Regions from separate parts of the Mesorhizobium sp. M0772 genome, predicted to be linked through region 1. Evidence: predicted binding sites of a transcription regulator. Region 1 holds the regulator's gene; each other region holds the start of a gene.
What was found. The regulator PhoB, encoded in region 1, activates phosphate uptake and scavenging genes when phosphate is short. The targets are predictions, from matches to a motif close to TGTCATNNANCTGTCAT.

Region 1 (7,763 bases):
GTTCCCCCCCGGGGCGCCTCATTTCTTCAAGTCGTCGAGATCAGTTGCAAGCCGCGACGCTGCCGGCGGCGACGCCCGTGCAGACTTCGTCCTTCTTGATCCAGCCGGCGTCAATGACGACGTTGAGGTTGTCCTTGGTGATCGCGACGGGGGTCAGGAACAGCGACTTGACGGTGTTGCCGCCAGGCGTGGTGAAGTCCTTGGCGCCGGCAATGTCGCCCGTCTTCTTGCCATCGGCAAGCTGCGAGGCGATCTCGGCGGCGTTCTTGCCGAGTTCGCGCGCGTCCTTCCACACCGACACCGTCTGCGTGCCGAGCGCGATGCGGTTCAGAGCGGCATGGTCGCCGTCCTGGCCCGAGACCGGAACCGTTCCGGCAAGGCCCTGCGCCGTCAGCGCGGCGACAACGCCGCCGGCGGTGCCGTCATTGGCCGCAACCACGGCATCGACCTTGTTGTCATTGGCGGTCAGGAACTGTTCCATGTTCTTCTGGGCATTGGCCGGCAGCCAGCCATCGGTATAGGCCTCGCCGACATTCTTGATCTTGCCCGAGTCGATGGCTTCCTTGAGCACTTCCATCGAGCCCGAGAACAGGAAATCGGCATTCGGATCCGAGCCCGAGCCCTTGATGAAGACATAGTTGCCTTCGGGCTTCGCCTTGAACACTTCGCGGGCCTGCATGCGGCCGACTTCCTTGTTGTCGAAGGTCAGGTAGAAGACGTCCTTGTTCTCGATCAGGCGGTCATAGCCGACGACCGGAATGCCTTCGTCCAGCGCCTTCTGCACCGCCGGGCCGACGGCCGAGGCGTCCTGCGCCAGGATGATCAGCGAGTTGGCGCCCTGCGAGATCAGGCTTTCGACGTCGGTCAGCTGCTTGCCGGGATTGGACTGCGCGTCGGCCGAAATGTACTTGTCGCCGGCAGCCTCGATCGCCGTTTTCATCGCCGCCTCGTCGGTCTTCCAGCGCTCTTCCTGGAAGTTCGACCACGACACGCCGATGACCTTGTCCTTCGCCTGCGCGACCGACATCAGCGCCAGCGACATGGCGACACCCGCCAGCATGGCGGCTGCAAATCTGTTCATTATAACCCTCCCTGCGCCGCCCACGGCGCGACAAAACCGGCCCGAAGGCCTGCACAAAGAGGCTCCATTTTTTCGAGCCTCGAAAAAATACTGGTTCAATGATAAGGCACTGTCAACATCGATTATGATGGATTCTGATGGCGTTGCCGAATTTTTTCGAGCTCCGCAATAAACAATGACAGGGCTGCCGGCGTCTGCCAATATTTGGCTGGTGCCGTCGAACGCCTTCACTATCATGAGGCGCGAGGAGGCCGGGAGGAAACAAATGTCGGTTGGGATCCGCCACGACGATCTGCGCCGTCGCAACCGTGCGATGGTGATTTCGGCCGTGCGCCGGGCCGGCCAGCCGTCGCGGACCGAGATTGCGGCGACCACCGGCCTCAGCCATTCGACGATATCGGCAATCTCGTCTGATCTAATTCAAGAAGGCATCCTGATTGAAGGCAAGCCTGGCGAGACCGGCTCGCTGAAACGCGGCCGGCCGCAGGTCGGCCTTGGCCTCAACCCGGAAGCGGCGGCGGTCATGACCGTGGTGCTGTCGCTGAACTTCCTCTCCGTCACCGTCATCGACTATGCCGGCCAGGTGGTCGCGGAAGAACAGCGCCGGCTCGACACGCTGACCATGCCGCGCGACGAGCTGATCGGCGAATGCGTAGCAATCGTCGGGCGGCGTCTCGCGGACCCGGACCTCGATGTCCAGAGCATCGCCCGCATTGCCATGGGCATCCAGGGCATCACCGATTCGCAGGCGCGGGCCATGCTGTGGTCGCCAATCACGCCACTGACCGACATTGCCTTCGCCGACATGTTGGAAGCGGAATTCGGCATTCCTGCCACCATGGAGAACGACTGCAATATGATGGCGGTGGCCCTGCAATGGCGCCAGCCCGAGCGCTACCGCGACAATTTCATCGCGATCCTCTTGTCGCACGGCATCGGCATGGGGCTGGTGCTGAAAGGCGAACTGTTCACCGGCACCCATTCCTCGGGCGGCGAGTTCGGCCACATGATCCACCGTCCGGGCGGCGCGCTCTGCCGCTGCGGGCGGCGCGGCTGCGTCGAGGCCTATGCCGGAAACTACGCCATCTGGCGCAGCGCCAAAATGATGAGCGAAGATGCCGAGCCGGTCGATATCGGCGACGCTGATATGCGCGCACTCGCCGCGCGCGCCCGCGAAACCGATGGCCCGGAGCGCGAAGCCTATCGCAAGGCCGGTGAGGCGCTCGGCTTCGGCCTCGGCAGCCTGTTTGCGCTGATCGACCCGGCGCCTGTCGCCATGGTTGGCGTCAGCGCCGCCGCCTTCGACCTGATCGAGCCGGCATTGCGCGAAGCGATCGCCCAGACCGCCGGCGGCCAGCACTCGAAGTCGATCTCCTTCGACACCGAGCCCAACGAGCTGCCGCTGATCCGCGAAGGCTGTGCCATGCGCGCGCTCGGCTTCGTCGATCAGGAGATTTTCGCGCCGGGCATTCAGGCCAAATCCGGCAAGCATGTCGCCTGAATGGCCGGCAACGGCGCGACGCGCAGCATCCTAGTCTTCCCTGATCGCGTAGCCGGCGCCGCGAATGGTACGGATGACATCCGGCATGCGGCCGTTGTTGACCGCTTTGCGTAAGCGCCCGACATGGACGTCGACGGTTCGCTCGTCGATATAGATCGTCTCGCCCCAGACATTGTCGAGCAGTTGGCTGCGCGAGAACACGCGGCCGGGATGGCGCATCATGAATTCGAGCAGCCGGAACTCGGTCGGTCCGAGCCTGATCTCGCTCTTCTTGCGGTAGACACGGTGCGACTCGCGGTCGAGCACGATGTCGCCGACCTTGAGCACGCTGGACAGCACTTCCGGCTTGGCCCGGCGCAGCAGCGCCTTCACGCGCGCCATGAACTCCGGCGTCGAGAATGGCTTGACCAGATAGTCGTCGGCACCGGTGGACAGGCCGCGCACGCGATCGCTTTCCTCACCGCGCGCGGTCAGCATGATGATCGGCAGCCGCTCGGTTTCGGGCCGCACTCTAAGCCGCCGGCAGAGCTCGATGCCGGAAACAGCGGGCACCATCCAGTCGAGCACCAGGAGATCGGGCACGTTTTCCTGCAGGCGGATCTCGGCCTCGTCGCCGCGTGTCACCACCTCGACCTGATAGCCTTCGGATTCGAGGTTGTAGCGGAGGAGCACGCCCAGCGGCTCCTCGTCCTCCACGACCATGATGCGTGGCGCGATCATAGGCAGTTCACCCTCATCAGGCCGGCGTGGCCATCGCCGTCTCGTCCTGCTTCGGACGATTGGCGGGCAATTGCTGGCCGGTCAGCACATAATACGCATTTTCGGCGATGTTGGTGACATGATCGCCGATGCGCTCAAGATTCTTGGCGCAGAACAAGAGATGCGTGCAGGCGGTGATGTTGCGAGGGTCTTCCATCATGTAGGTCAAAAGCTCACGAAACACGGACGTGTATTTGACGTCGATGCGCTCGTCGTCATTCCTGAGTTTTGCAAGAGCTGCCGCATCGGTGGCGGCATATTCCTCGACGACGCCTTGCACCTGGATCAGCACCAGTTGCGCCATGGCATCGATGGAGTGCGAGAAGTCGCGCGGCGTGACGCTCAAGCCCACGGTGCCGACGCGTTTGGCGATGTTCTTGGCGAGATCGCCGATGCGCTCGAGGTCGCCCGCCATGCGGATCGAGCCGACCACGGCGCGCAGATCGTTGGCCATCGGCTGGCGCTTGGCGATCAGCGTGATGGCGCGGTCGTCCAGTTCGCGCTGGCGCGCATCCATGATGGCGTCGTCGGAAACGACACGCTGTGCCAGCGCATTGTCCGAATTGAGCAGCGCCCTGGTCGAGCCGCTGACCATCGAGCCTGCCAGATCGCCCATGTCGCGGATCAGCTTGCTGATCTGCCCGAGCTCTTCATCGAAGGAGGCGACGGTATGTTCACCCATGATCTTGGTCCTCGTGCCTGAAAATTCACCCGCCGGAGGCTCAGCCGAAGCGGCCGGTAATGTAATCCTGGGTGCGCTTGTCGTCGGGGTTGGTGAACATCTTGTCGGTTGCGCCCTCCTCGACGAGATAGCCGAGATGGAACATCGCCGTGCGCTGCGACACGCGCGCCGCCTGCTGCATCGAGTGGGTGACGATGACGATCGTGTAGTTCTGGCGCAGTTCGTCGATCAACTCCTCGACACGGGCGGTGGCGATCGGATCAAGCGCCGAGCAGGGCTCATCCATCAGGATCACCTCCGGCGACACGGCGATGGCGCGCGCGATGCACAGGCGCTGCTGCTGGCCGCCGGACAGGCCGGTGCCGGGCTCCTGCAGGCGGTCCTTGACCTCGTTCCAGATCGCCGCCTTCTTCAGGCTCTGCTCGACGATCTGGTCCATGTCGGACTTGCGCTTGGCCAGCCCATGGATGCGCGGGCCGTAGGCGACGTTCTCGTAGATCGACTTCGGGAACGGATTGGGTTTCTGGAACACCATGCCGACGCGTGCGCGCAGTTCGACGACATCGATGTTCTTGTCGTAGATGTCGTCTTCATCGAGCGTGATCTTGCCGGTCACCCGCGCCGAATCGATGGTGTCGTTCATGCGGTTGAGGCAGCGCAGGAAGGTCGACTTGCCGCAGCCGGACGGGCCGATCAGCGCCGTCACCTGGTTCTGGCGGACGTCGAGATTGACGTCGAACAACGCCTGCTTCTCGCCGTAGAAGACGCCGACCTTGTCGCCGCGCATCTTGATGACTTCGTTCGACTTGGCGTTCATTTTGTCGCCCACTGCATGCTCAAGGGACTGTTCGGTCATGATGTTCATACCAAATTGCCTTTTTTCTACCAGCGCCGCTCGAACCGGCGCCGGAGCACGATCGCGGTGATGTTCATGGCCATGAGGAAGACGAGCAGGATGATGATGGCGCCGGACATGCGCTCGACAAAAGCGCGCTCAGCCTCGTTTGCCCACATATAGATCTGAACCGGCAGCGCGGTCGCCGGATCGAAAGGCGTCGCCGGATAATCGGCGACGAAAGCGACCATGCCGATCAAGAGCAGCGGTGCTGTCTCGCCGAGCGCACGCGCCAGGCCGATGATGGTGCCGGTAAGGATGCCTGGGGCGGCAAGCGGCAGGATGTGATGGAACACCATCTGCATCTTGGAGGCGCCGAGACCTAGGGCCGCCGAGCGGATCGACGGCGGCACCGCGGCGAGGGCGGCGCGCGTGGCGATGATTATGGTCGGCAATGTCATCAAGGTCAGCACCAGGCCGCCGACGAAGGAAGCCGAGCGCGGCATGCCGAGGAAGTTGATGAACACGGCAAGGCCAAGCAGACCGAAGACGATCGACGGCACCGCCGCGAGATTGTTGATGTTGACCTCGATCAGGTCGGTGAAGCGGTTCTTCTTGGCGAATTCCTCGAGATAGATCGAGGCGGCGACGCCGATCGGCAGCGCCAGCAACAGCACGATCACCATCATGTAGAACGAGCCGATGATCGCCACGCCCATGCCCGACGTTTCGGGCCGGCTGGAGGCGCCATAGGTGAACAGGCCGGTGTTGAAATGCTCGGCCATCACGCCGTCGGCTTTAAGCTTGTTCATCCAGTCGATCTGCTGGTTGGACACCTTGCGGCGCGCTTCATCGACGCCGAGGTCGATCTGACCCTTGAAGGCCGAGTCGAGGTTCGCGGCAGCCAGGATGTCGACGTCACGCGTCCTGCCGATCACCGACGGATCGGCGGAGACGATGTCGCGCAGCTGGACGCGGGCGCCTTCCGACAGGAAGCCCTTGAGCTTCAGCATCATCGGCTTGTTGGCCGGATCGATGCCGAGCCTGGCCACCAGCGCGTTTTCGGCGAGCTTGGGATAGTTCGCCTTGATCAGCACGGTAGGGTCGGTGGCGCGCTTGCCGGAGGGATCGATCACCTTCTCGTCGAAGGTGACCGGCAGCGTCACCGTCGTCTGCCAGAAGGCGGTGTAGCCTTTCGAGACGATGGTGATCAGCATGATGGCCAGGAACGCCAGGCCCACCGAGATCGCAATCACGCCATAGATGCGGAACCGGCGTTCGGCGGCATAGCGCGCCTTCAGCCCGATGTCGCGGCGCGGACGCGCGACGGCACCCGCCATCGTGTCCAGGGGGATGTCGGTCATTCGTACTGCTCCCGGTACTTGCGCACGATGTAGAGGGCGACGATGTTCATCACCAGCGTCAGCGCGAACAGCGTCAGGCCGAGCGCGAAGGCGACCAGCGTCTGCGGCGAGTTGAACTCGAGATCGCCGGTCAGCTGGTTGACGATCTTGACGGTGATGGTCGTCATCGCCTCGAACGGATTGGCCGTCAGATTGGCGGCGACGCCCGCCGCCAGCACGACGATCATCGTCTCGCCGATGGCGCGCGACGCCGTCAACAGGATGGCGCCGACGATGCCGGGCAGTGCCGCCGGCAGGATCACCCGCTTGATCGTCTCGGAGCGCGTGGCGCCGAGGCCGAGCGAGCCGTCACGCATTGCGCGCGGCACCGCGGTGATGATGTCGTCGGACAAAGAGGACACGACCGGGATCAGCATGACGCCCATCACCAGACCGGCGGTGAAGATGCTCTGGCCCTGGATGAAGGGCGAGCCGCCGGTGAGTGCCGCCGACAGGTCGCGCAAGAACGGTCCGAGCGTGACAACGGCGAAGATGCCGTAGACGATGGTCGGAATGCCGGCCAGCAGTTCCAACGCCGGCTTGACCACCGAGCGCACACCGCGCGAGGCATATTCGGACATGTAGACCGCCGACATCAGCCCGACCGGCACTGCCACCAGAAGGGCGACGGCGGCGATGTAGAGCGTGCCGGCGAGAAGCGGGATCAGGCCGAACTGACCCTGGCTGCCGCCGGAACCGGCGGCGGCGAAACGCGGATCCCACACCGTGCCGAAGAAGAAGCTCATCGGCGACACGCTCTCGAAGAAGGTGATGGTCTGGAACAGCATCGACAGCACGATGCCGACCGTGGTCAGGATGGCGATGGTCGAGGCCGCAAGCAGCCCCCACAGCATCAGCTTCTCGACATTGTTGCGCGCCCTGGCGCGCGGCGCGATCTGCCTCAGCGCATAGAAGGCGCCGGCGACCGACAGCGCGAAGGTCAGCACGGCGCTGAACAGGCCGAGCCGGTCCTGGACCTGGTTCGCCTCGACCGCGATCGGAATCATATAGTCCTGGGTGTCGCTGGCCAGTGCCACGCCCTTGGCGGCGAGCAGCGGCTGCAATTCGGCGAAAGTAGCGGGAAGTGCGGTATCGCCATCGAGCCGGCGCAGGCCCTTGGCCAGGCTCTTCACCAGGCTGGCGTCGAGCGCTTCGCTGGCCACCTTTGTGTCGGCGGTGCGCTCGGGCAAAGCGGCATGGATATGCCGGTCGAGATAGAAGGAAGAGCCGATATCCCAGACGGCGAGCAAAAGGACGGCAGGCAGGACCGCGAGCAGAAAGGCCCACCAGCCATGATAATGCGCGCGCGAATGCGGCTTGACCTTGCCGGTATCCTGCGCCGCGGCGCGCTGGCGGCCGACCACAAAAGCGACCACGCCTATGGCGATGACTATGGCGAGTACGAGCAAGGACGACATAACCCACCCCAGGGAAAATTCAGATCGCCGCAGCCGTTGCGGCAAGCGGCGAAGTCAGGGCGCGGAGTTCATCCGCGCCCTGAT
Region 2 (7,763 bases), on a different contig from region 1:
GAATGAGCCGTCGATCTTGATCTTGTCGAAGGGGAAGGCGCGGAGATTGGACAGCGAGGAGTAGCCGGTGCCGAAATCGTCCATCGCCACACGCACGCCAAGCGCCTTCACCTGGCGCAAGGTCGCCAGCGCGCGCGGCATGTCCTTGACCAGCGCCGTTTCGGTGATCTCGAGTTCGAGCCTGCCGGGCGTCAGGCCGGAGCCGAGCAGGACTTCATGCACCTTGCGGCTGAAATTCGGATTGTGGAGCTGCACCGCCGAGACATTGACCGCGACGGTGAGAGGGTTCTTCCAGCGCGCAGCCTCGGCGCAGGCCGTCGCCAGCACCCATTCGCCGATCTGGATGATGACGCCGCTGTCTTCGGCCACCGGGATGAAGGTCGCCGGCGACACGTCGCCGCGCTGCGGATGGCGCCAGCGGATCAGCGCTTCGAACCCGACCATCCGCCCGCTGCTGATCTCCTTTTGTGGCTGGTAGACGAGGCGAAACTCATCGCGCGCCATCGCCTGGCGCAGTTCGTGCTCCATCACGCGCCGGTCTCGCGCCTCGGCGCCCATCGAGGCCTCGAAGTAACGGTAAGTGTCCTTGCCCTCGGCCTTGGCGCGGTAGAGCGCGGTGTCGGCGTGGCTGACCAGGAGTGTCGGCTCATCGGCGTCGAGCGGATAAAGTGCAATGCCGATGCTGGCCGACACCAGCCCGCCACCGACCGACAGCCGGTTTTCCTCGCGCATGGCCGCCAGCACCGCCTCGGCGATGCGGCCGGCCGCCTGCGGATCGGGAAGGTTCGGAGCGATGATGGCGAACTCGTCGCCGCCGAGACGCGCCAGCATCTGTCCGTGGCGGAGCACGGCGGAGGCGCATAGCGCCACCTTCTGCAGCATGGCATCGCCGGCGCCATGCCCGAACAGGTCGTTCACTTCCTTGAAGCGGTCGAGGTCGAGCAGCAGCAGCGCAAGATGCCCACCCTTGCCGCCGCGGTCCATTGCGGCAATTTCGGCCTCGAGCCGGCCGGAGAAACTGCGGCGGTTGGGGAGCCCGGTCAGCGGGTCGAAATGGGCGAGGCGCAGGATCTCCTGCTCGGCCTTCCTGCGTTCGCGGATGTCGCGCACGGCGACAACGCTGTGCCGCTTGCCGCAATAGTCGATGCTTCTGGCGATAAGTTCGACGGGGATGGTGGCGCCGTCATGGGCTCTGAGTTCGGCTTCCTGTGCCTGTCCGCTGCAGTCGGACATGCCGGCCGCGGTGCGTTCGCCGAAGAGATCGCCAAGCAGCATCGCGTTCAGCACTTCCGGCGCAATGCCGGTGAGTGCCGCGATGCTGTCATTGGCGCTGACGATGCGGGCGCCATCGCAGACGATCAGCCCCTCGACGGCGGCGTTGGCGAGGCCGTGCATGCGCTCGGCCTCGAGCTTGTGACGCCGGAAGCGAAGGTCGATCCACAATGCTGCGGCTGAAAGCACCAGGATAGCCAGGCTGACTGCAGCGGCGGCGAAGGCCTGCGACACCGGTTCGACCGTGAACTGCGATATCTCGATGGAGGAGTCCGGGAAGATCGACACCGCGCCCATGGCGATGAAGTGCAGGCTGCAGATCGCCAGCGTCAACAGGATGGCGGCGGCGATTGTGGCCTGCATGGACGGCCGTCGCAACACCACCAGCAGCGCCAGCGCGGCGAGGGTGACGCCTGTCAGCACCGAGACGCCGACCAGCAGCGGGTTCCAGACGATGCGCCCTTCGACCTCGAAGGCGGCCATGCCGATATAGTGCATGGCGGCGATACCAGCGCCGAGGACCGCGCCGCCGACCAGAGGGTAGTCGATGCCCCGGCGCAAGGTGGCGATCCACATGCCCGCAGCGGTCAGGGCGACGGAACCGGCGAGCGAAAGCGCCGACATTTCCGTATTGTAGGCGTTGGGGATTCCGGGAGAAAAGGCAAGCATTGCGATGAAGTGCGTCGCCCAGATACCGAAGCCGGTGGAAGTGGCTGCTATCATCAGCCAGGTATAGCGGTTGCGCTCGCTCGAGCGGTCGACATGGCGAAGCAGGTTGACCGCCGAGAAGGAAGAAATACCGCAAATGAGCGCTGCCAGTGCGACCAGTCTCAGATCGTGCTCATGCACGATACAATTATAGACCGTCAGCATCTCGCCCCACCTGCTCTCCCACAGCAATCAAGCCGTCCACTTGATTAGTATGCCACGCTTGACGAAGAATCGGTTATGCGAACTACAACTACAGCGGGTTTTTCGGGTTGTACGTTGCGGCGATCCTGTCTCATTCCAGACGCACGGTTACAGCAGCGCCTGGCGCGATGCCGCTCGGCCGATCTCGATCTGGCCGAGCGCCGGTTTGGCGGCCGCACGGTGCAGGTGCGTGGCGCTGTCACGCGGGCCCTTCACGCATCGCTGGGCGGTCGGCGATCCTTGCAGGCCCACCATGCCCCATTCTATCGCTGAGCCGGCTTGGCATTTCTCTCGGTCCTCGTTGCAAGGCGAGGGGGCGCGAAGTTAGCCGGGTATGAAATTCACGAAACAGCAACAAATCCGTTGTCCGATTGTCATCAGAGACACATATTGCGTTCGCGGGAGCGCCCCTTTCGCCAATGACAAACGGGAGATGAAACATGAAGTTGTTCGGCTTTGCGGCCGGTGTTGCCGCCACCTTGACCCTGCTTTCCACCACCTCCGCCTTCGCCGCCACCCAGATCAGTTGGTGGCATGCAATGACCGGCGCCAATGCCGAGGTGGTCGACAAGATCGCCAAGGATTTCAATGCCAGCCAGAGCGACTATGAAATTCTCCCTGTTTTCAAGGGCACCTATCCCGAAACGCTGAATGCCGGCATCGCTGCCTTTCGTGCGGGGCAAGCGCCCGACATCATCCAGGTGTTCGACGTGGGTACCGGCGTCATGATGGCCGCCGAAGGTGCGATCAAGCCGGTGGCCGATGTGCTGACCAGCGCCGGCGTGACCTTCGACAAGAGCCAGTATTTGCCCGGCATCGTCGGCTACTATTCGAAGCCGGACGGGACCATGCTGTCCTTCCCCTATAATTCCTCGTCGCCCATCCTCTACTATAACAAGGATATCTTCCAGAAGGCCGGGCTTGATGTGAACAATCCGCCAAAGACCTGGAACGAGGTGTGGGAAGCCGCCAAGAAGATCAAAGCGAGCGGCGCCGCTTCCTGCGGCTATACCTCGACGTGGTTGACCTGGATCCACCTTGAGGCCTTCGCTGCCTGGAACGACGTTTCCTATGGCACCAACCAGAACGGACTTGCCGGAACCGACGTCGAGCTCAAGATCAATGCGCCGATCTTCGTCAATCATTTCCAGGCGCTCGCCGACCTGGCCAAGGACGGCACCTTCAAATATGGCGGCCGTACATCCGAAGCCAAGCAGATCTTTCTTGCCGGAGAATGCGGCATCTTCACCGAATCGTCGGGGGGTCTCGGTGACATCGTCAAGTCGGGCATGAACTACGGCATCGGCCAGCTTCCCTATGATAGTGACGCAAAGGGCGCGCCCCAGAACACCACGCCGGGCGGCGCCAGCCTGTGGGTGTTCGGCAACAAATCGGACGAGGAATACAAGGGCGTCGCGGCGTTCTTCTCCTACCTGTCCAAGACCGAAGTGCAGGAGTATCTGCACCAGAAGTCGGGTTATCTGCCGGTGACGCTCGCTGCCTATGAGGCGACCAAGAAGTCCGGCTTCTATGACAAGAATCCGGGCCGTGAGACGCCGATCCTGCAGATGCTGGGCAAGGCGCCGACCGAGAACTCGAAGGGCGTGCGCCTCGTCAACCTGCCGCAGGTGCGCGACATCGAGAACGAGGAGTTCGAGAAGATGCTGGCCGGCCAGCAGACTGCGCAGCAGGCGCTCGACAACGCGGTCGCACGCGGCAACAAGGCGATTCAGGAAGCGATCGGAAACTGAAGCGATTTGTCAGTTGAACCTCGTCCACGCGGACCCGCGTGGACGATTTCCTGCACAGCGAGGGAATCACCCTGTCTCCACGCGTCGTCTTTCCCAACAAGACCCTGCCTTATCTGCTGGTGGCGCCGCAACTCGCCATTACGCTGATCTTTTTCTACTGGCCGACGGGGCAGGCGCTCTACCAGTCGATGCTCAGGGAAGACCCGTTCGGGCTGAAGAGCAAGTTCGTCGGGCTCGCCAATTTTCGCAAGGTGCTGGCCGACCCGGCCTACCTCAACTCGATCAAAGTTACGCTGGTGTTCTCTCTGGCGACCGCGATGGTCGCCATGGGTGTGGCCCTGTTGCTTGCCGTCATGGCCGAGAAGGTGGTGCGCGGCAAAGGCCTTTATCGCACGCTGCTGATCTGGCCGTATGCGGTGGCGCCGGCGATTGCCGGCATGTTGTGGCTGTTTCTGTTCAACCCCTCGATCGGTTCGCTGGCCTACGCGTTGAGAGGTCTCGGCATCGCCTGGGATCCCTTGCTTAACGGAAACCAAGCCATGATCCTGCTGGTATCTGCGGCTGCCTGGAAGCAGATCAGCTACAATTTCCTGTTCTTCGTCGCCGGGCTGCAGGCGGTGCCGAAGACGTTGATAGAGGCGGCGGCCATGGACGGCGCCGGGGAGACGAAGCGCTTCTGGACCATCGTCTTCCCGCTGCTCGCACCGACGACCTTCTTCCTGCTGGTCGTCAACACTGTCTATGCGCTGTTCGACACTTTCGGTATCGTTCATGCCGTCACCGGCGGCGGGCCAGGCAAGGCCACCGAGACGCTGGTCTACAAGGTCTACAATGACGGTTTCGTCAATTTGATCCTCGGCGATTCGGCCGCGCAGTCGGTCATCCTGATGGTCATCGTCATCTCACTCACGGCCATCCAGTTCCGCTATGTGGAACGCAAAGTCCACTACGGTTGAGCGCGAGCGATGATTGGTCAGTCCCCGCTTCGCGCCCTCATCGCCCACGCCGTGCTCATCCTGGGCATCCTGATCGTCGCTTTCCCGATCTACTACACCTTCGTTGCCTCCACGCAGACGCTGCAGACCATCCTCAAGCCGCCATTGCCTCTTTTGCCCGGCGACCAGGTCTGGAACAATTACAGCGAGGCGCTGTTCGGCGGTGTCGGCCGCATCGGCGGCGTCAGTGTCGGCCGATTGCTGCTCAACACCACGATCATGGCGCTCGGCATCGCGGTGGGGAAGATTTTCATCTCGATCCTTTCGGCCTATGCGATCGTGTTCTTCCGTTTTCCGCTTCGGATGGTCTTCTTCTGGCTGATCTTCATCACGCTGATGCTTCCCGTCGAGGTGCGCATCCTGCCGACCTACAAGGTGATGGTCGATCTCGGCATGATCGACACCTATGCCGGCCTGATCATTCCGCTGATCGCCTCGGCCACCGCCACGCTTCTGTTTCGCCAGTTCTTCATGACCATCCCAGGTGAGTTGGTGGAAGCGGCGCGTGTCGACGGCGCCGGACCATGGCGATTCTTTTTCGACATCCTGCTGCCGCTGTCGCGCACCAACATCGCGGCGCTGTTCGTCATCCTCTTCATTTATGGCTGGACGCAGTACCTGTGGCCGCTGCTCGTCACCAACAGCAATGACATGAACACCATCGTCATCGCACTTAGAAAGATGGTCTCCTTCGCCGATGCCGATACCCAATGGCATCTGGTCATGGTCACCGCGATGCTGGCCATACTGCCGCCGATCCTGATCGTGGTGCTGATGCAACGCTGGTTCGTGCGCGGACTTGTCGATTCCGAAAAGTGAGAAGCTGATGGCGACCGTCGATCTGAAGGATGTGAAGAAAGTCTATCCCGGCGGCGTCGAGGCGGTGAGGGGTGTCTCGATCGCCATTCCCGACAAGGAGCTTTGCGTGCTGGTTGGGCCGTCCGGCTGCGGCAAGTCCACGCTGCTGCGGATGATCGCCGGGCTTGAGACCATTTCTTCCGGCACCGTCGCTATCGACGGCAAGATCGTCAACACGATCGGTCCGACCGAGCGCGACATCGCCATGGTGTTCCAGAACTATGCGCTCTACCCGCATATGAAGGTCTACGACAACATGGCCTACGGGTTGCGCAACCGGGGTACTCCCAAGGACGAGATCGACAGCAGGGTTCGCTCGACCGCCAAGGTGCTGGAACTCACGGCGCTGCTCGACCGGCGCCCACGCGAGCTTTCCGGCGGCCAGCGCCAGCGCGTGGCCATGGGTCGCGCAATCGTGCGCAATCCGAAAGTCTTCCTGTTCGACGAGCCGCTTTCCAACCTCGACGCCAAACTGCGCGGCCAGATGCGGGTTGAAATCAAGAATTTGCAGCGCTCGCTCGGTGTCACCTCGGTCTACGTCACCCACGATCAGCTTGAGGCGATGACGCTGGCCGATATTCTCGTCGTCATGAATGGCGGATTGGTCGAGCAGACGGGCGCGCCGCTTGACATTTACGAGAAGCCGGCCTCGACCTTCGTCGCCTCCTTCATCGGCGCGCCCCCGATGAACCTTTTGCCTCTTTTGCAAGCATCGGCTGGTCCAGCGCTGATTGATGGCAAGACGATTGACTTTGCGCCCACGAACGCCGCCACGCTTGGCTTCCGCCCTGAGGATGCCGACGTCACCTTCAGTGCCGAGGCATCATCCGGCGCGCTTATTCTGCCTGCGGCGGTCGAGGCGGTCGAACCTGTGGGAGCCGAAAGCTTTCTTCACTGTGCCGCCGGCGGCAACCGCATCGTCGTGCGTGTGGCCGGCCGCGCCACGGCCAAACCCGGCGATCAACTGCGCGTCGTGGCCAGGGCCGAGAAGCTGCATTGGTTCGACAATGCTGGGAAACGAGTCGATTGACGCAGCCGCTCGCGCCAATCCGACGCATCGGCAGTTCAGGCGAAGACATGCGCCTTGCCGGAGACGGTCAGGCGCACGATCTCGCCGACGGAAGGCGCGTCGATACCCGGTTTGCGCAGGATCAGCGGCGTGCTGCCTATTGCCGCGGCGTCGGGCGGATCGGGGTTGTTCAACAGCCGCACGGCAATGGTGCACATCGAGCCTGCGAATTCCGAGTCCGTCACCTCGGCGAATATCGTGCCCGCAGGACCCGACATGCCTTCGCGCGACGTGCGCTTTACCTGCACCTGCTCCGGTCGCAGCATGATGCGGGCGATGTCGCGCCGCTCCTTCGAGTCGAGGGCTATGCGACCAAGCGAGGAGGTGGCGAAGCCGCCTGAAATCTTTGCCGGCAGGATGATGGCGTCGCCAAGAAACTCGGCAACCATGCGGTCTTTCGGCTGCAGATAGAGTTCTCGCGGTGTGCCGATCTGAGAGAACTTTCCGTCGCGCATGACCGCCACCTGGCTGGCGAAGGACAGCGCCTCGGCCTGGTCGTGGGTGACCAGGATGGTGGTGATGCCGGCGGCTTCGAGTAGTTCGGCGACCGCCTTGCGCATCGAGGCGCGCAGACCAGTGTCGAGCGCCGAGAACGGTTCGTCGAGAAGCATCAGCCTGGGCTTCATCGCCATGGCGCGGGCCAGCGCCACACGCTGCTGCTGGCCGCCGGAGAGCTGGTGCGGGCGGCGCTTGAGGATCGCCTTGTCGAGCCCGACGGTATAGGCGAGCTCGGCGATGCGCTCGGCGCGCTGGTCCTCGCCGCGGGCCATGCCAAAGCCGATATTGTCGCCGATGCTGAGATGCGGGAACAGGGCGCCGTCCTGCGCCACCAGGCCAATGCCGCGGCGGTGCGCCGGCACCGCATGGCCGCCATTGGCCAGCACCTCGCCGTCGAGCACGACGCGG
Region 3 (7,763 bases), on a different contig from region 1:
AGGCGGTCCGGGGTGCGGTGGGCGGAGACGATCAGCCGCTTGTGCGGAATGCCCAGCGCCTCCAGCGTTTCGGCGGCGTGGCGCATCGTCGCCCAGTCGGACTGGCTGCCCATGATGATGGCGACGTCGGCGCGGTGGTCGGTCAAGCGCATGCTCCCGGCGGTAAAGGCGCGCCTTAGCGGAATTCGGGCTGGCCCGCAAGGATGGCGGCCGCCGCAGCCTAGTCCGGCCAGCGCAGGGCGCCGGATGAATCCTTTCGCGGCTGTCTCATCGCATCCGCCGGCCTGTCGGCCGCGGTGAGCACGGCGCGGAGGCGTTCGGCGACGATCTCGGCCTCGCCTGGGTGCAGGTTGCACGGGTCGAGGAAGAAATGGCCACGCTCGACTTCGTGGTTGCGCACGATGATGGGCGGCGATCCGGCCGCCAATGCCGAGGCGAGGCCGGCGGCACTGAAGCGGCTTTCGGGGGAGACGAAGATCTGCAGCCGGTCGAGCGGATTGGCGGTCGGGTCGGGAATGATGTTTGCGACGATGCCGGGTATTCCCTGCAGCGAATCCCTCCATAGATGGAGCGCCGCTTCCTCGCGTCGGCGGATGCCGGCATGGTCGCGCTTTTCCCAGGCTTCGAGCGCCGCGATGGTGCCGGCGATGCTTTCCTTGCCGACCTTCATGGCGCGGGCGACGCCGCGGTTCTGCAGATAGGCGGCGCGGACGAGATCCTTGCGGCCGGTGACGATGCCGCTGGTCGGCCCCGAAAGGAATTTGTGGCCGCTATAGACGACGATGTCGGCGCCGCGCGCCAGGAAGCTGCGCAGGTCATATTCGGAAGCCGCATCGACGATCACCGGCACGCCCCTGGCGTGGCAGATATCGCAGAATTCCTCAAGGGAAAGCATGCCGTATTGCACGGTGTGGTGCGCCACGACGTAGAGCGCCGCCGCCGTGCGCTCGTTGATAGCCTCGCGCACATGATAATCCTGCGTGACGCTGACCGTGCCGGCCGGAATGACCTTGGCGCCGGCGACGCGGATCGACTGGTCGATCGGTGCGCCGTAATTGACGATATGGCCGAGCTGGATGACGACTTCGGACTTCAGCCCTTCGGTATCGTCGGGCAGCCGTTCGATCGCCAGCAAATTGGTGCCGGTCATCGCCCCGGCGATCGCCATTGTGATGCCTGAGGCGCAGCAGGCGGTGATGAAGCCGGCCTCGCCGCCGGTGAGGCGGGCGGTGATCACGCTTGCGGCGCGCTGCAGATCGTCCATCTCCACCCATTGCGAGGCGATCTCGGCCATGGCGCTGATCGCCTCGGGAACGATGATCGAGGCGCCGAGCGTCGTCATCGTGCCGGAGACGTTGATGATCGGCCGCAGTCCCAGCCGTTCACGGATCGTGGTGTTGGAGCCGGTGTCGGAATAGGTTTTCATGTTCAGCAATCCCTTGACGGTCAGGCGGCGATCTCGACGACCGCTTCGATTTCGACGGTGATGTTTCCAGGCAGCGAGCCGACCCCGATCGCCGAGCGGGCATGGCCGCCGATCTTGTCGAAGACGCTGGCGAACAGGTCCGAGCAGCCATTGACCACTTTCGGGTGGTCGCTGAAGGTCGGCGTCGCATTGACGAAGCCGAGCAATTTGACGACGCGCACGATGCGGCCGAGATCGCCGGCGGCGGCGTGCATGACGGCGAGCAGGTTGAGGCCGGTGAGGCGGGCATGCTCATAGGCCTGCTCGACGGTGACGTCCTCGCCGACCTTGCCGGTGCACAGCGTGCCGTCGGCGCGCAGCGGCCCTTGACCCGAAAGAAAGATCAGCCGGCCGCTTTCCGCATGGGTGACGAAATTGGCGATCGGTGTCGGCGGCTCGGGCAGCGTCAGGCCGAGTTCGGCGAGCCGGATGTAAGGCGTCATGGAAGAATTCTCCTTGGGCCGGCCTGTTGTTTTACGCAATTCCCAGGGGAAAGCGCTTCGCGCTTTTCCCGGGAAAACCGCTTACACTTCTCCTGGAATTGCTTTGGGCCGCCCATGTCAGAAATGGGAGGCGCGGAAGCGCGCCAGGAAAGAGCGGAGGCGCTCATTGGTGGTCTCTTCGGCAAGGATCTCCTTCGGCGGGCCAACAGCGCTGACACCGCCATCGGCCATGAAGACAATGCGGCTCGAAGCGTCGCGGGCGAAGGCCATCTCGTGCGTGACCATCACCATGGTCATGCCGTCTTCGGCCAGGCTGCGCACAACGGCCAGCACCTCGCCGACCAATTCGGGATCGAGCGCGGAGGTGATCTCGTCGAGCAGCAGGATCTTTGGCTCCATGGCGACTGCCCGCGCTATGCCGACGCGCTGCTGCTGGCCCCCGGAGAGTTCCGCCGGCAGGCTGTCGGCCTTGTGGGCGAGGCCGACGCGGCTCAGCCAATGCTCGGCGATCTGGCGCGCCTCGGCCTTGCTCTTGCCGCGCACCTTGGTGAGGCCGAGCATGATGTTGCCGGCGGCGGTGAGGTGCGGAAACAGGTTGAAGCTCTGGAACACCATGCCGGTTTCGGCGCGCATATTGGCAAGGTCGCGCTCGCTGCGCCGCTGGCGCGCGCCGGCCTCACGAAAACCGACCTCCTTGCCGTCGATGCGGATCGAGCCTGAGTCGTAGCTTTCGAGAAAGTTGACGCAGCGCAGCAGGGTGGTCTTGCCGCTGCCGGAAGGGCCGATGACGGTGACCACCTCGCCCCTGTCCACCTTGAGGCTGACCGAGCGAAGCACCTCGACCGAACCAAAGGCTTTCGAGACCCCGGCAATGTCGAGAAGGGCAGCATTGTCGTTCGAGCTTGTGGCCATCGTGCTAGTCCCGGATGAAGGCAAAGCGCCGTTCCAGCCGCCGGCTGGCGTAGGAAAGCGCATAGTTGACGGCGAAATAGATCAAGGCGCCGAGGATGTAGAGCGGCATCGCCTCATAGGTGCGGCCGATGACCTGGTTGATCGCCTGCATCAGGTCGGTGATGCCGAGCAGCGAGACCAGGGCGCTGCCCTTGACCGCATCGGTGACGCCGTTGATCCAGGGCGGCAGGAAGCGCCGGAAGGCCTGCGGAAAGATGACGTAGGTGAGCCGCTGGCGAAAAGTCAGCCCAATGGCCATCGCCGCTTCTGACTGGCCCTTGGGAATAGAGCCGACGGCGCCCCGGAGATACTCAATGACCTGCGCCGTCTTGAACAAGGTCAGCGCCAGCACCGCCGCCGAGAAGGATTGCAGATGCAGGCCGATGGCCGGCAGGCCGTAATAGACGAAGAACATCAGCACCAGGATCGGGATGCCGCGGATGGTGTCGGAGAAGATGCGCACGGCCCAGCGCAGCGGCGCCGGGCCGTAGACCAGGCTGACGCCGAGCGCGACGCCGGCAATCAGCGACAGCACCACGACCAGCAGCGACACCCACAAGGTGATGGCGAAGCCCTGGGCGAGGAACGGTACGGCGTAGAGGATCTGGCTCAGCATGTCAGCGCGCAGCCCTGAACCGGCGTTCGACCAGCCGCAGTCCGAACAGCAGGGTGTAACCGGTCACCAGATACATCGCCGTCGTCACCAGATAGACCTCGACAATGCGGAAGGTGTTGAAGTTGATCCACTGGGCGCCGAAGGTGAGCTCGGGCACCGAGATGACCGATGCGATGGACGTGTCCTTGAACAGCGAGATGAAGGTGTTGGACAGCGCCGGCAGCGTGATGCGCAGCATGGTCGGCAGGCGCACATGAACCAGCCGCTGCCAGGGCGTCAGGCCGATGGCCTTGCCGGCATCGAGCTGGCCGCGCGGCACGGCTTCCAGGCCGGAGCGGAACACCTCGACCAGATAGGCGCCGCTATAGACCGACAGCGTCAGCACGAACGAGGTCGGCGCGTCGTAGGCGACGTCGATCACCGTCGGCAGGCCGTAGAAGACAAGATAGACGAGCAGGATCAGCGGCACGTTGCGGATGAATTCGACGTAAGCCGCAATGATGGCGCGCACCACGCGTCCGGCCGAGACATACCAGACCGCCAGCACCAGGCCGATGACGACGCCGATGGCAATCGAAATCACGGCAAGCTCGAGGCTGAGCAGAAGGCCGCCCCACAGCTTGTCGAAATGGCGCCAGATCAGGTTGAAGTTGAGCGTATAGCCCATGCGTCTCCCGCAATAACCAAGGGGATGCGAACTAGAAGGCGGAAGGGCTAACCCTTCCGCCAGCACTTGTCAGACAACCGGGAAACCGGGATGGCGGGCCGGCGGCTCTTGGCCGAAATAGTCCTTGAAGGCGGCGTCGTAGAGTGCGGTCTCATGGCCGAACATGGCGATGGTGAAGGTCTGGTTGACGAAGGTCAGCCAGTCCAGGTCGCCCTGCCTGACCGCCGCGCCGTAGAGCATCGAGTACCAGCTCTTGCCGGCATCGAAATATTTGTCGGGGTTGCGCGAGGCCAGCCAGCGCACGGTTGAAAGATCGACAGCGGCGGCATCGGCGCGTTTCGATTCCAGTGCCTGCAGCACATTGGCCTGGGTGTCGATCTGCAGCACCTGCGCCTCCGGCAGGGCGTAATGGACCGAGCTTTCGGCATCGACATTCTGCAGGATCGAGATGCGCGTCGCCGAACCGCCGGCGAGCAGCTTGTCGAAGGTCTTGTTTTCCGCCGTCGGCAGCGTCAGCAGGGCGACGCCCTCGACATAGTATGGCCTGGAGAAGTGGATCAGCTGCGAGCGCTGCGCGGTCATGGTCATGAACTGGATGGTAATGTCGACCTTGTTGGTGGTGACATTGGGGATGCGCTGCGCCGGATCCTGCATGACGAACTCGACCTTGCTCGGATCGTCGAACAGACCCTTGGCCAGGATGCGGCCCATGGTGATGTCCATGCCGACCAGCTCGCCGGCATCGTTTTCGAAATGCCATGGCGCGTTGGTGCTGCCGGTGCCGACGATCAGCTTGCCGCGGTCAAGCGCGGTGCGCAGAACGCTGTCGGATGCGGCTTGTGCCGCCGCCTTTTCGGCGCTGACAGCGGTCATCACGCCCGCCGTTGCAAGCCCGGCCCTGCCTAGTTTCAGAAAATCTCGCTTGGATGCGTCGTTCACTGCGACCTCCTGTTGTTTGAGTTCCCCTTACAGACACACGTGTCGCCGACCTGATTGTCTCTTACAATAGACACATGTATCCTATACAAGACAGATACTAACATCAGGAATCAGTTATGCAAGACAGCAATGGACTCACGGATCGGGCGGAGCTTGGTCCAGCCGGGAGCCCGACGCCCGACAAGACCTCCGGCTCGCGCGAGAAGGGCCTCAACCGGGTGCTGGAGATCCTGGACTTCCTGCATGTTACGCAGCGCGCCATCGGCATTGGCGATCTCGCCAAGGGGGTGAATGCGCCGCGCTCCACCACCTATACGCTGGTGCGTTCGCTGGTCGATGCGGGTCTCCTGGAGATGGAGGGCGACGGCAACCGGGTCTATTTCGGCAAGAAGCTCTACCTCTATGGAATGGACTATGTCAGGGGCAACGACCTGCTTAGGCGGGGCCGGCAGGAGGTCGACAATCTGTCGCGCGAGACCGGCGAGACCTCCGAATTGTGCATGCTGCAAAGCGGGCGCTATACCATCGTCCATTCCAGCCCCGGCACCAGGCCGTTCCGCATCAGCTCGGCCACCGGCCTGCAGATCCCGCTGCCATGGACGGCATCGGGGCGGCTGCTTCTGGCCGGATTGGAAAGGGCCGCCATCCAGGACATGGTCTCGGAAGACGACCTTTTGCTGCCCGACGGCCGCAGGCTGCAGTTCGACGACTTCGTTGCCGATATCGCGACGGCCAGAACGACCGGCTATTGCATCACTTCGGGGCTGGTCGACGCCTACACCAAATGCCTGGCCGCCCCTGTCTTCGCGGCCGCCGGCAAGGTCGAGGCGACGATGTGCCTGGTGGTGCCGATCGACACTTCAGCGGAGAAGACCGACGAATTGCTGACGTTGCTGCGCCATCGCGCGGCGCGGCTGTCGATAGCGGGGTGAGCAGTTAGGCCCCGAGGCCGTCGGCTAAGCGATGATGTCCGGAATGATCTTGTCTTCCAGCGCCATCAGCCGGTCCTTGAGGAAAAGCTTCTTCTTCTTCATGCGCTGGATCTGCAAGGGGTCGCAGCCCATGGCGATCATCGCATTGATGGCCGCGTCGAAATCGGCATGCTCCTGCTTCAGGCGGGAAAATTCGAGGCGGACATCGGCCTTTTCCTGGTCGGACATTCTCTACCGTCTGCATGTCTGCGGCGCCCGGCAATGGGCATGATTGGGCGGGGGCGGCATCAATTGCCGCCGGCGCGCAGCCAATATCACATATCACATTGTCGTGGAATGCTACCACGCAGCATTCGACATCGCAGCCGGATGGTGGCAGACTGTCATGGTGCCGTCACAGATGCGACCTGCGGTGGACGTGCCTTTGACGGCTGCAATCGAGGAAACCATGAAAGGGAGAACCAATCATGTCTCTTGCATCCCATCTTGATGAGTTGCAGCGGAAACACGGTGATATCGAACGCGAGATCGACGATGCGATGAACCATCCATCGGTCGACGACCTCGAAATCGTGAATCTGAAGCGACGCAAGCTGGCACTCAAGGACGAGATTGAAAAACTGAAGGCGAAACCGACGAGACACTGACGCCCTTCCAGGATTAGACGCGCCGCCTTGGCGCGTGACTATCGCTCCGGTGGCGACATGCCGCCGGAGGCCTGTTTTTGCTACTAATTCCCATACTGTTGGCCGGCGAAACCCGTCTGTGGGGTCGCCGCGCTGCTGCGATTTGGCGGCTCTGCTTGTCTGTCGCCATTGACAAGCCATCTTTGCTCCTCCACCTCATGCCCGAACCTCAGCGCTATGCGCTGATAGCTGATTGAGCGTGCGTCGACGTGGACGTGTGTCGCTCGGGTGATCAAGAGGCTGCCGGCATGACCGGGTATTTTTCCTCCCCCTTTGCGCGCCGGACATCGGTCGGCGTCGATGTCGGCGGCGTGGTCGTCGGCGGCGGCGCGCCGGTCGTCGTGCAGTCGATGACCAACACCGACACGGCCGATATCGACCAGACCGTCGCGCAGGTTGCGGCTTTGCATCGCGCTGGCTCCGAGATCGTGCGCATCACCGTCGATCGTGACGAGAGCGCCGCCGCCGTGCCGCGCATCCGCGAACGGCTCGAGCGGCTCGGCATCAATGTGCCGCTGGTCGGCGACTTCCACTATATCGGGCACAAGCTGCTGGCCGACCATCCAGCCTGCGCCGAGGCGCTGGCCAAATACCGCATCAATCCCGGCAATGTCGGCTTCAAGGACAAGAAGGACCGCCAGTTCGCAGCGATCGTCGAAATGGCGATCAGATACGACAAGCCGGTGCGCATCGGCGTCAATTGGGGGTCGCTCGATCAGGAGTTGCTCACCCGGCTGATGGACGAGAACCAGCGCCAAGGCTTTCCGCTGACGGCGCAGGAAGTAACCCGCGAAGCGATCGTGCAGTCGGCGATCCTGTCGGCCGAAATGGCCGAAGAGATAGGCCTCGCCCGCGAAAAGATCATCCTGTCGGCCAAGGTCAGCGGCGTGCAGGATTTGATCGCCGTCTACACCGAGCTTGCCACGCGTTCCAACCATGCGCTGCATCTTGGCCTCACCGAAGCCGGCATGGGCTCGAAGGGCATCGTCGCCTCGTCGGCTGCCATGGGCATCCTCTTGCAGCAAGGCATTGGCGACACCATCCGCATCTCGCTGACGCCGGAG

Region 2: a site for PhoB is predicted at 2,546-2,562, ahead of ugpB (sn-glycerol-3-phosphate ABC transporter substrate-binding protein UgpB). Genes of this name have one in related genera too.
Region 3: a site for PhoB is predicted at 6,395-6,411, ahead of NKI06_RS28670 (YdcH family protein). Genes of this name have one in related genera too.

Annotation. Positions count from the first base shown of each region.
Region 1 covers NZ_JAMYPB010000042.1:68-7,830, forward strand. The annotation lists gene xylF (D-xylose ABC transporter substrate-binding protein) at 41-1,081, opposite strand; gene NKI06_RS23310 (ROK family protein) at 1,347-2,582, shown strand; gene phoB (phosphate regulon transcriptional regulator PhoB) at 2,613-3,302, opposite strand; gene phoU (phosphate signaling complex protein PhoU) at 3,319-4,023, opposite strand; gene pstB (phosphate ABC transporter ATP-binding protein PstB) at 4,064-4,888, opposite strand; gene pstA (phosphate ABC transporter permease PstA) at 4,906-6,222, opposite strand; gene pstC (phosphate ABC transporter permease subunit PstC) at 6,219-7,679, opposite strand.
Region 2 covers NZ_JAMYPB010000007.1:63,622-71,384, reverse strand. The annotation lists gene NKI06_RS06785 (bifunctional diguanylate cyclase/phosphodiesterase) at 1-2,145, opposite strand, end outside; gene NKI06_RS06780 (hypothetical protein) at 2,293-2,439, opposite strand; gene ugpB (sn-glycerol-3-phosphate ABC transporter substrate-binding protein UgpB) at 2,625-3,935, shown strand; gene ugpA (sn-glycerol-3-phosphate ABC transporter permease UgpA) at 4,007-4,891, shown strand; gene ugpE (sn-glycerol-3-phosphate ABC transporter permease UgpE) at 4,901-5,749, shown strand; gene NKI06_RS06760 (sn-glycerol-3-phosphate import ATP-binding protein UgpC) at 5,757-6,818, shown strand; gene NKI06_RS06755 (ABC transporter ATP-binding protein) at 6,854-7,763, opposite strand, start outside.
Region 3 covers NZ_JAMYPB010000072.1:3,103-10,865, forward strand. The annotation lists gene purE (5-(carboxyamino)imidazole ribonucleotide mutase) at 1-146, opposite strand, end outside; gene NKI06_RS28630 (aminotransferase class V-fold PLP-dependent enzyme) at 221-1,426, opposite strand; gene NKI06_RS28635 (RidA family protein) at 1,447-1,908, opposite strand; gene NKI06_RS28640 (amino acid ABC transporter ATP-binding protein) at 2,026-2,820, opposite strand; gene NKI06_RS28645 (amino acid ABC transporter permease) at 2,825-3,475, opposite strand; gene NKI06_RS28650 (amino acid ABC transporter permease) at 3,477-4,142, opposite strand; gene NKI06_RS28655 (transporter substrate-binding protein) at 4,212-5,081, opposite strand; gene NKI06_RS28660 (IclR family transcriptional regulator) at 5,198-6,013, shown strand; gene NKI06_RS28665 (YdcH family protein) at 6,038-6,241, opposite strand; gene NKI06_RS28670 (YdcH family protein) at 6,481-6,660, shown strand; gene ispG (flavodoxin-dependent (E)-4-hydroxy-3-methylbut-2-enyl-diphosphate synthase) at 6,948-7,763, shown strand, end outside.